Regions from separate parts of the Georgenia sp. X1117 genome, predicted to be linked through region 1. Evidence: riboswitches for the same ligand, from Rfam matches in the RefSeq annotation. Region 1 holds a riboswitch; the other holds the start of a gene.
The links. Region 1 has a riboswitch for S-adenosylmethionine ahead of AC3D3D_RS04075 (hypothetical protein). Riboswitches for the same ligand answer to the same signal wherever they lie in the genome.
Positions count from the first base shown of each region.

Region 2: it holds a riboswitch for S-adenosylmethionine, as region 1 does, so the genes downstream of both, AC3D3D_RS00320 (hypothetical protein) here and AC3D3D_RS04075 (hypothetical protein) in region 1, are expected to answer to the same signal.

Region 1 covers NZ_CM173492.1:890,265-895,548, forward strand. Annotated here, with positions in the region: gene trxA (thioredoxin) at 108-494, shown strand; gene AC3D3D_RS04075 (hypothetical protein) at 761-1,672, opposite strand; SAM riboswitch class IV at 1,955-2,066, opposite strand; gene proB (glutamate 5-kinase) at 2,133-3,239, opposite strand; gene AC3D3D_RS04085 (TfoX/Sxy family protein) at 3,317-3,658, opposite strand; gene AC3D3D_RS04090 (nuclear transport factor 2 family protein) at 3,655-4,008, opposite strand; gene AC3D3D_RS04095 (SRPBCC family protein) at 4,066-4,515, opposite strand; gene AC3D3D_RS04100 (ArsR/SmtB family transcription factor) at 4,508-4,834, opposite strand; gene obgE (GTPase ObgE) at 4,895-5,284, opposite strand, start outside.
Region 2 covers NZ_CM173492.1:59,928-65,211, reverse strand. Annotated here, with positions in the region: gene AC3D3D_RS00335 (hypothetical protein) at 1-377, shown strand, start outside; RNA gene rnpB (RNase P RNA component class A) at 396-759, opposite strand; gene AC3D3D_RS00325 (YaaA family protein) at 829-1,671, shown strand; SAM riboswitch class IV at 1,765-1,878, shown strand; gene AC3D3D_RS00320 (hypothetical protein) at 1,894-2,304, shown strand; gene AC3D3D_RS00315 (histidine phosphatase family protein) at 2,315-3,688, opposite strand; gene AC3D3D_RS00310 (zinc ribbon domain-containing protein) at 3,685-4,425, opposite strand; gene AC3D3D_RS00305 (Nif3-like dinuclear metal center hexameric protein) at 4,427-5,284, opposite strand, start outside.

The sequences.
Region 1 (5,284 bases):
AACTACCTTCGCGGCGGCGGGAATGGGCGCGGTGTCTTCCGGGTTGGACCCGATGGAAGACGCGTGTCCCCCACGGGCGGCACGCCCACGGACGAAGGGAGCGCCACATGGCGACCACGCAGATCACGCAGGACGACTTCCAGGGCACGATCTCCGGCGAGGGCATCACGCTCGTCGACTTCTGGGCCGACTGGTGCGGCCCCTGCCGCCAGTTCGCGCCCGTCTACGAGAAGGTCTCCGAGGCCAACCCGGACGTCACCTTCGCCAAGGTCGACACCGACGCGAACCAGGAGCTGGCCGCCCAGCTGCAGATCACCTCGATCCCCACGCTCATGGCCTTCCGCGACGGCGTGCTGGTCTACAACAAGCCCGGCGCGGTCCCGGCGAAGAACCTCGAGCAGATCCTCACGGCCGTCCGCGAGCTCGACATGGACGAGATCCGCAAGCAGATCGCCGAGCACGAGGCCGGCCACGGGGACGCCGAGCAGGCCTGACCTCCGCGAGCACCCCGCGTCGGCAGGCGCGCGGAAGGGGCCCGGGACCGGCGTGCTGCCGGTCCCGGGTCCCTTCTCTGTCTGTCTCCGGCCCCTCTCACACCGAGGTGGACCATGCCCGTCCGAGGAGGACCTTCTCGAGGCCCATCTGGGCCGAGAAGGGTCCACCTCAGCGCGTTCTCGCACCGAGGTGGACCATGCCCGCCCGAGGTCGACCTTCTCGAGGTCCTTCCGGACCGAGAAGGGTCCACCTCGGCGCGGGCCGGTCAGACCAGGTTGTCGAGGATGGCGGTGAGATCGGCCGGGATCGAGATCGGCACGAGCACCAGGCCGTCGGCGAGGGCGGAGAAGCCCTGGGCCTCCTCGCGCACGTCCTCCACCGAGCCGATGACCGCGGCCGCGCCCTGCCAGGGCAGCGTGCGCCGCTCGACGGAGGCGATGTCCGCGACGAGCTCGGCGCGGGCCAGGGCCCGCTCGCGGGTCTCGGCGATGGCCACGTGCAGCTCGACGAGCACCCGCACGGTGGTGCCGGCCTCCTCGGCGCCGCGGCGCACCGCGGCCACGAACTCGCTCACGCGGGCGTGGTGGATGGCCCGCACGACCGCCGTGCCGCCGGCGCGACCGGCGGCCAGCCCCTCCTCGACGCTGTCGACGTAGGAGGCGGTGCGCAGCCGCGAGCCGACGGCGGTCGGTGCCGCGCCTGCGGTCCGCGCGCGGCTGTCGGCGACGCGGCGCGCACCGGCGGCGGTGAGCCCGGCGGTCGCGGCAGCCTGCTCACGCGCGGGTGCCCCGGGCAGGAGGACGTCGACGCCGGCGTCGGTCAGGCGCTCGCCGGTGCGGCGGGCGTCGGCGCCGGGCTCGGTGCGCCACGGGGCGTCCGAGCGCAGGTGGAAGGTCGGGGAGAGCGCGACCTCGGTGACGCCGGCGGCGCGGGCCGCGTGGGCCTGACGGGCCAGCCGGGGCAGGTCGGCGGCGTCGACGGGCAGGTCGTCCTCAGGGTCGGAGACGGCCGCGCCGAGGCCGGAGAGGTCGAGGGCGAGGGCGCCACCGACGGCGGCCGAACCCTCGGTGGCCGGGGTGGTGCGGGGCTCGCTGGTCCGGGCGGCGTCGGTGCGGGTCGTACGCGCGGCGTCGACGTCGGCGGTGGGAACGGGGGTACGGGTCAGGCTGATGCTCATGGCTGGGGTCCTCACAGGGTCCCGCCGTCGGGTGAGCCGACGGCTGTGCGTGCGCCGGAGGGCATGCGGCCACGACGTGCCACTCGTCGCGGGGGTCGCCGCCCGTCCGGTCTGACGCGGCGCGGGAGCGCAGGCGTCGCTGGGTTCTCCGGGCTGTCAGGCCGACATTCGCCGACAGCCCGGGCGCATGCACATCATCATCGCCGGGAGGAGGGCAGAGCTGGATCGGTGGGTGCTCACCTGCTGCATCATGTCCGGATCCTTCGTGCAAGGGCGCCTCGTGCGCCGGGCTTTGCCCCACTGACGTGGGGCCAGGTCATCACCCGGAGCACCCCCGCCACACGAGGAGGGTTGCCGACCAGCGAGCCGGGGCTTCGCACTGGTTCTCAAGACCTGTGGCGACACTAGGCAGCCGCGCCGCCCCGCGTCAACGCACCCACCCGGTCGTCTCACCTGTCGGTCAGCGCGGGCGGGCTCGGCCCCCGACGTCGCGCATGACCGCCAGGTCGTCGCGGTGCACGGCCGGGCGCTGGTTCGCCCGACGCCGGGCCGGTGCGGCCACCAGCTCGGTCAGCTCGCGCGAGTCGTAGCCGCTGACGCCGCGGGCGACGAGCCCGTCCGGCCCGACCATCTCGATGACGTCGCCGGCCTCGAAGTCGCCGACCACGTCGGTGATGCCGGGCAGCAGGAGGGACCGCTGCCGCTCCCCCACCGCGAGGGCGGCCCCGGCGTCGAGGACGACCGAGCCGCGCGGCCGGGCGGCGTGCGCGAGCCACAGCCGCCGGGCGGACATGCGGCGAGCCCGGGCGGCGAACCAGGTGCCCACGGGCCGGCCGGCCAGGGCGTCACCGGCGTGGTCGGCGTCGGTGAGGACCACCGGGATGCCGGAGCCGGTGGCGATGGCGGCCGCCTCGAGCTTGGTGACCATGCCACCCGTCCCGACGGCGGACCCGCGACCGGTGACCGTGATGCCCTCGAGGTCCTCCGGGCCGCGGACGAGGGGGATCCTGCTGCTCCCGGGGTCGCGGGGGTGGCCGTCGTAGAGACCGTCGACGTCGGTGAGCAGCACGAGCGCGTCGGCCCGGACGAGGTTGGCCACGAGGGCGGCGAGGCGGTCGTTGTCGCCGAAGCGGATCTCGTCGGTGGCGACGGCGTCGTTCTCGTTGACGATGGGCGTCACCCCGAGGGTGAGGAGCCGGTCGAGCGCACGGGCGGCGTTGACGTGGCTCTGGCGGCGCACGAGGTCGTCGGCGGTGAGCAGGACCTGCCCGACGCGCCGGCCGTGCCGCGCGAACGCCTCGGTGTAGCGGGCGAGGATCATCCCCTGCCCTACCGAGGCCGCGGCCTGCTGCGTGGCCAGGTCCTTCGGGCGGGCGGAGAGCCCGAGCGGGGCGATCCCCGCCGCGATCGCGCCGGAGGAGACGAGCACGACCTGCCGGCCGGCGGCCGCCCGGGTGGCGAGCAGCGTCGAGAGCTGGCCGATCCGCTCGAGGTCGAGAGTGCCGTCGGGCCGGGTCAGCGAGGAGGAACCGATCTTCACGACGACGCAGCTCGCGCGCGCGAGCATCGCGCGGTTGGCCAGGGGCCGGTGGACGGTCGGGAAGCTCACGGGGACATTGTGCGCGTCCGCGGGGCCGGCTCGGGTCATTGACCGCCGGCGGACGCCCGGCGGTGCGCCATCGCGATCTCGACCCAACCGGCGAGCTGGTCGTCGTCGGCGATCGTGTCCCCGTCGACCTCGATCCAGCCCGGGCCCATCGAGCGTCCCGCACCCATCTCGGCCTGCGTCGCGCCGGGGCGCCGGAGCAGCTCGTCGTGGTCCTCGGCGGGCACGCGCACGAGCAGCCCGCCGTCCTTGCGGGCCGCGGCGATCATCTTCTCGTCCACCATGACCGACCGACCGCCGAACATCGAGACCTCGCGGACGGTCTCGCCGACGAGGAGCGCGCGGACCCGCTCGACGAGGGCGGACTGCGCGGGAGTCACTGCGGCGGGCCGTAGGAGAGGCGGTCGAAGATGAGGACGCTGTCCCGGATGAGCCCGTCGCGGACGGTGAACAGCTCGGCGGCCGGCGTCGTCGAGGTCGTGGCCGTCTGCGGGTAGTAGAACAGGGCGACCCGCTCGCCGTCCGCGAGCTCGGCGATGTCCCCGATGCCGGTGAGCATCGGCGCGAACCCCCCGATGAACTCGGCGTAGGCGTCCTTGCCGTCGAGGTCCACCCCCGGGGCGCGGCAGGTGATGTCGTCGGCGACCAGCTCCATCGCCCCCTCGATGTCACCGGTGGTCCATGCGCGGTGGTAGGCCGTCACCGTCTCCTGCGCCGTGCTGCGTGCCATCTGCTGCTCCCTGCTCGCGTGCGGATCGTGTCGATATCGGTCGGGTCGGGCGTCGGTTCAGGCGTCGCCGGGCAGGTCGGGCGCCGGGAGCCACGCGGAGGGGCCGGGGTCCTCGCCGGTGCCGGCGCGGGCGAGCCGCGGCAGGAAATGCCCCCACCCGTCCGCGTGGCCGGGGACCTCGGTCTCGGGTAGCCCGTGGTGGCACAGGTCGACGCGCGTCCCGGTCGCGGTCGGCGTGAGGCGGACCTCGACGGTCGAGGCCCCGGGCGGCAGGTCGTCGTTGCCGGCGAAGCCCCAGGTGAGGACCACGCGCGCGGGGCGCTCGACGACGAGGTACTCCCCGCGCACGGGGTACCCGGCGACGTCGGCCGCGAACCGCCCGCCGGGCACGGCGTCGACGTCGGCGTTGCGCCCCAGCCAGGCCGTCAGCCCGTCGGCGGTCACCAGGTGGTCGAACACCGCCTCGGGGGCGGCCTCGATCTCGACGGAACCGGTGAACTCAGCCATGATCGGCCCGCTCCCCCGACTCGACGGCGTCCTTGAGCGCGGCCAGCCTCGCCGGCCAGAAGTCGTCGAGGTAGGCGCGCACGGCGGCGAGCCCGTCGGTCCGCACGGCGTACAGGTGGCGGGTGCCGTCCCGCGTCGCGGTGGCGAGGCCCGCCTCGCGCAGGACCCCCAGGTGGTGCGAGGTCGTCTGCTGGGAGAGCCCGAGCTCCTCGGCGACGGCGCCCACCGGCGTCGGGGCGGTGCGGATGGTGCGCAGGATCGCCCGCCTGTTGCGGTCGGCGAGCGCCCTCAGCGCCAGGTCGAGGTCGGCATCCTGCATGCCGTCGAATCTAATACAAGTCAGCGATTGTACACAAGGCCATGGGTGAATCCTCCGCGCTCAGTCCTCCCGCGCCGGGTCCGCCCAGTGCCCGGCCTCGCGCTCGGTCCACAGCTCGGCGCGCGCGGCGGCCTTGGCGTCCATCGACTCGTGGAAGTCGCGACGCTTCTCGGCGCGGGTGCGCCGCCCCTCGCCCTCGAGGCGCAGGTCGGTGCCGCGCGGGCCGAGGTGCTCGGCGCCGGTGGTCATCGTCGGCTCCCAGTCGAAGATCACGCCGCCGTCGGCCGGGCCGACGACCACGGTGTCCCCGGGCACGGCCCCGGCCTTCATCAGCTCGGTCTCCACGCCGAGGCGGGCGAGACGGTCGGCGAGGTAGCCCACGGCCTCGTCGTTGGCGAAGTCCGTCTGCTTGACCCAGCGCTCGGGGCGCGAGCCGCGCACCACGAAGAA
Region 2 (5,284 bases), 830 kb from region 1:
GCGACGGGGTCGAGATCCAGCTCGTCGGGGAGACCGAGTGGGACGCCACCGAGGCGGTGCTCGCCGAGAACCCGGGCAACCCGCCCCCGCCCGAGGGGTACGTGTACGTCACCCAGCGTGTGCGGGTCTCGACGACGAGCAGCGAGCCGTTCCAGCCGTTCGCCTCGACCCTGGTCTACTGGCTCACGGATTCCGGCGACGTGTATGGGGCGACGTCCGCCCTCGCGCCCGACGACCTGTTCAACACCGCCCCGATCTCGGCCGGGCAGGAGGCCGAGGGCAACCTCATCCTGTGCCTGCCGGAGGACGTCATCGACGGCGGGCACTGGGTGGTCGCCGTCAACCACTCCTCCAACGGTTACGTGCTCGCCCCCTGACGCAGGGACCCTGCGGGGCGGAAGAGTCGGCCTGTACGCCGGGTTCTGTCCCGACGGCCGAGCCGTCGGTGGCGACCATCCATCTACGACGTGCGTTGCCGCACGCCTCCAGCGACCTACCCGCAGGCATCGGACGGGCCGCCCTCGAACGCCTGCTGTCTGGTCTTGCTCCAGGTGGGGTTTGCCGAGCCGCCACGGTCACCCGCGGCGCTGGTGGGCTCTTACCCCACCGTTTCACCCTTACCCCTTGCGGGGCGGTCTGTTCTCTGTGGCACTGTCCCGCGGGTCACCCCGGGTGGGCGTTACCCACCACCTTGCCCTGCGGAGCCCGGACGTTCCTCGGCACCCGGTGACCGGGTGACGCGGCCGCCCGGCCGACTCTTCCGCAGCGCACCAGTCTACCGGGCGGACAGCACCCGTGGAGCGTGACCTCGGCGGCTACCCTCCCGTGGTGCTCGTGCTGCTCCCTCCCTCCGAAGGCAAGACCGCACCGACCTCCGGAGACCCCCTGGACCTGGGCTCCCTCTCGCTCCCGACGCTGACCGATGTCCGGCGTCGGGTGCTGACCTCGTTGGTCGGGCTGAGCGGCCGCCCCGACGCCCTCGAGGTGCTGCGCGCCCCGGCCGGCGCGGCTGCCGAGGTCGCCGCTCAGCGCGAGCTCTTCTCGCTGCCCGCGGGCCGGGCGGACCAGGTGTTCACCGGTGTCCTGTTCGACCGTGCGGGCCTCGCCGAGCTCGAGGGGCCGGCGCACGAGCGGGCCGAGCGTGACGTCCTCATCATGTCCGGTGCCTTCGGCGCGCTCTCCCCCGCCGACCGCATCCCGGCCTACCGGCTCGGCCCGTCGGCCACCCTGCCCGACGTCGGCGCGCTGCCCCCGCTGTGGCGCGGGGCGCTGGCGGACGCGATGGACGCGCGGGTCGACGGCGAGCTCGTCGTCGACGGCCGTTCGGGCGGGTACCGCTCGCTGTGGAAGGTGCCCCCGACGGCGGAGCGCGTGGAGGTCGGCGCGGTCACCGTCCGTGGCACGACCCGGTCGGTGGTCTCCCACGACGCCAAGTACTTCCGCGGACTCCTCGTCGGGCACCTGCTCCGGCGCACGGGGGCGGCGCCGGACGACGCGGACTCGCTGCGGACCGCGGCGGGCGAGCTGGTCGGGACGGTACGCGAGGCTGCTGCGGCGCCGCGCAAGGGTGTCGAGCGCACCACCTGGACGCTGAGCGACGTCGAGCTGGCGCCGCCGGCGCGCGCGGGTGCGGCGCACGCGCTCACCCTGGTGCTGGTGCAGCGGCCGTAGGTCCGGGCCGGCCTACGGCCGCTGGTGGTCCAGCTGCCGTAGGGCCGTGCCGGTCGGCGTCGATGTCGGAGGTTGCCCGTAGCCTTATCGGTGGATCACGAAGCGCGACCAGAAGCCCTCCGGCCGGTCGCCTGGCAACCGCGCCTCGCGCACGGTGCCCCCGGAGGAAGATCCGCCCGCGGCGGAGCGTCGCGGGAAGTCGCGAACATCCAGGAGCCCCTCATGAGCGAGCACGCCTCGGCCACCGACACGCGGTGCGGCCTGTACCGCGCCGGCCACCAGCCCCATCACATCCAGGCCAGGCTGGCCGCGACGACGACCGGCACGGACGTCCGGCTGGTCTCCTACAGCGCCGTGGCACGGGACCGCCTCCCGACGCCGGCAGGCGGGCCGGTCGGACCGGGCCCGCTGGAGCTGCGGGTGCTCGTCGGGGACGCCCCCGAGGTCTGGTGGCTCCACGACGACGAGCGCACGCGCAGCCGCCTCGAGCAGTGGGCGCGCCGCGGCGCCACCCTGTACGGGTACGGGTTGCTCAGCGTCAATCCCGAGGTGGACGACGACCCGGCACGTCCGGCGATGCACCCGTGCCGGGATCCGGAGCAGTGGGTGCCGTGCCGTTCGGGCCGGCGGTGAGGGTCACGGGTCAGCCGGCGGCGCCGACCCCCTCCGAGGGCGCACCGACGTAGTTGACCTGGCCCTCGAAGCGGCCCTGGGCGTCGACGCCGCTCACGCCGAGCATCGTCACCGAGCCGGGCCGCACGCGGACGCGGCCCCAGGCGCCCGGCTCGATGCCGGCGACGAGTGCCACGGCGGTCCGCACGACGACGGCGTGCGCGACGAGCACCACCGTGCGGCGCTCGGAGCCCATGACCTCCCGGAGCACCTGAGCGACGCGGGCCGCGACCTGGCGGTGCGACTCACCGCCGGGCGCGGCGACGTCGACGTCGCGGTACCACCGCTGCCAGCCGCCCTCCCAGCCGGCGTCGATCTCGGCGCCGGTCAGTCCGTGCCACTCGCCGAGCTCGATCTCCCGGAGGCGGTCGTCGAGGATCGGCTCGGCGCGCAGGCCGGACGTCCGTGCGAGCTCCTCCGCGCTCTGGCGGGTGCGGATGATCGGCGAGACGCGCAGCTCGGCCTGCCCGAGGTCGGCGACGTCCCCCTCGACCAGCCGCGACAGGAGCGTCCCGGCGTTCGCCGCCTGCCGTCGACCGAGCTCGGTGAGGTCCGGGCCGGGCGTGTCCGAACCGCACTCGCGGCTCTGGAGGGTCCACTCGGTGACGCCGTGCCGGACGAGGTACACGCGCGTGGCGTCGCCGGTCCGCGGGCGGGCGGCCGGTGCGCTGTCGTCCGGTGTGCTGTCGTTCGGCGTCGGGCGCGCGCCCGACGTCGTGGCACCCGGCTCGTCGCGCGGTGCCGGCTCGGCGACGTCGAAGAGCGCCGGCGGCGCGTCTGCGCGTGCTGCTGAGGCGTCGGCCGGGTCGTCGGACGAGCCGGCGTCGGATGGGCCGTCGGCGCCCGGGTCACCCGGCCCTGGCCAGACGTCGTCGGACTCCGAGCCGAGCTCGGCGGCCTCGGCGAGGCTGGTGAGCCACTCGTCGGTGGCGGAGTCGGCGCGCGAGTCCATGGCCTTGTTGGCCAGGGCGTCGGCATCGGCGTTCTTCGCGCGCGGGATCCAGGTGTAGGTCACGCGGTGCGTGGGAAAGGCGTCGCGGGCCTCGAGGGCGAGCCGGCGCATGTCCTCGTGCTTGATCTTCCAGCGGCCCGACATCTGCTCGACGACGAGCTTGGAGTCGGCGCGCACCTCGACCTGGGCCTCGGGCTCGATCCGTGCGGCGGCGCGCAGCCCCTCGACCAGGGCGGTGTACTCGGCGACGTTGTTCGTCGTCTCCCCCAGGTATCCGCTGCGGGTGGCGAGACGTTCGCCTGTATCGGCGTCGGTGACGACGCTGCCGTAGCCGGCGGGGCCGGGGTTGCCGCGGGCGCCGCCGTCGGTGTGGATGACCAGCCGGCGGCTCATCGACGGTCCCCCGTCCGCACGAGGATGAACCCGTGGTCCTCGCTGACGAGGATCTCGTCCTCGGCCGCGGTGTCGATCCGGGACTGCTCGGCCAGCGTGAAGTCGACGGCGACACCCTCGGCCCGGTGGCCGCGCACCGCGACGGCCCCGAGTCCTCCGGTCTGGCGGCGGGCGGCCTCGTACTCGTCGAGGAGCGCGGCGGGCAGCGTCGCGGCGAGCTCGTCGCGCTCGGCGGTGCGCGCCTCGAGGTCGGCGTCGATCCGGGTGAAGGCGGCGTCCCGCTCGGCGCCCAGGCTCTCCAGGTCGGTGGCCACCGAGGCGGACTGGGCCTGGAGCGCGCTCACGCGCTCGTCGGCCTGCTCGGCGTTCTCCATCGCCTCGAGCTCGGTCTCCTCCAGGGCGGCCTGGCGACCGGCCAGGTGCTCGATCTCCTCCTGCAGAGCGAGGAGCTCGCGCGAGAGTCCCTCGCCGGAGTCGAGGCGCTCCTGGTTGCGCGCCGCACGAGAGCGGACCTGCTCGACGTCGGCCTCCGCCTTCGTCAGGGCTCGGCGGGCGTCGCCGGCGGCGGAGGTGGCCAGGACCAGCTCGTCGCGCAGGTCGTCCGCCCGGCCGCTGAGCTCGGCGATCTGGGCGAGGACGGGCAGCGACCGGCGCTCGTGGCCGAGCCGCGCGATCGCGGTGTCGAGGTCCTGGAGGTCGAGCAGCCGGAGCTGGTCGACGAGTGGTGCGGTAGGCACGTCAGTTCCCTTCGGGTGGGGCGGTCGGGGCGGCGGCGTGCACACGCGCGGCCCACGGGTCGGTGACGAGGTCGGAGACCGTGACGTCGAGAGCGGTGCCCGAGGTCGGGTCGAGGCGTACGGCGTCCTCGCGCAGCACGCGGGCGGCGACGTCGAGCCAGGGGCGTTCGGTCGCCCAGTGCGTGGCGCTCACCAGTGCGGGCGTCCCGCCGGCAAGGTGCTCGGAGGCGGGGTGGTGGCGCAGATCGGCGGTGAGGTAGACGTCGGCGCCGGCGCGGCGCGCGTCGGCGAGGAAGGCGTCGCCCGAGCCGCCGGAGACGGCGACGGTGCGCACCGTGGCCGCGAGGTCACCGCCGACGGTGAGGCCCGCAGGCGTGCGCGGGAGGCGGTCGGCGGCGAGGCGGGCGAAGTCCTCCAGGCTGAGGGGCGCGGGCAGCTCGCCGACGCGGCCGTGCCCGGTCGAGGGATGCACGGACGGGGTCGCGGACTGCGCGGGCTCGGAATGGCGCAGCAGGGCGTAGGAGGGCTCCTCGTAGGGGTGGGCGGCTCGCAGGGCCGCGAGGACCGCCTGCTCGGTGCCGGCGGGGACGAGGATCTCGAGCCGGTCCTCGTCGACGACCTCGGTGGTCCCCACCGCTCCGATCGTGGGGTGGGCGCCGTCGAGGGGGCGGAACGTCCCGGTGCCCGGTGAGGTGAAGGCGGCCCGCTCGTAGTCGCCCTGCCGCCCGGCGCCGGCGGCCGCGAGGGCGTCGAGCACGGCGGTGGTGGCGGTGCGCGGGACGTGGATCACCAGGGTGGCCGGCGCGTTCTTGCTGGTAGCAGCGTCGGCGGTGGTGGCTGCGTCGGCGGTGGGCACGAG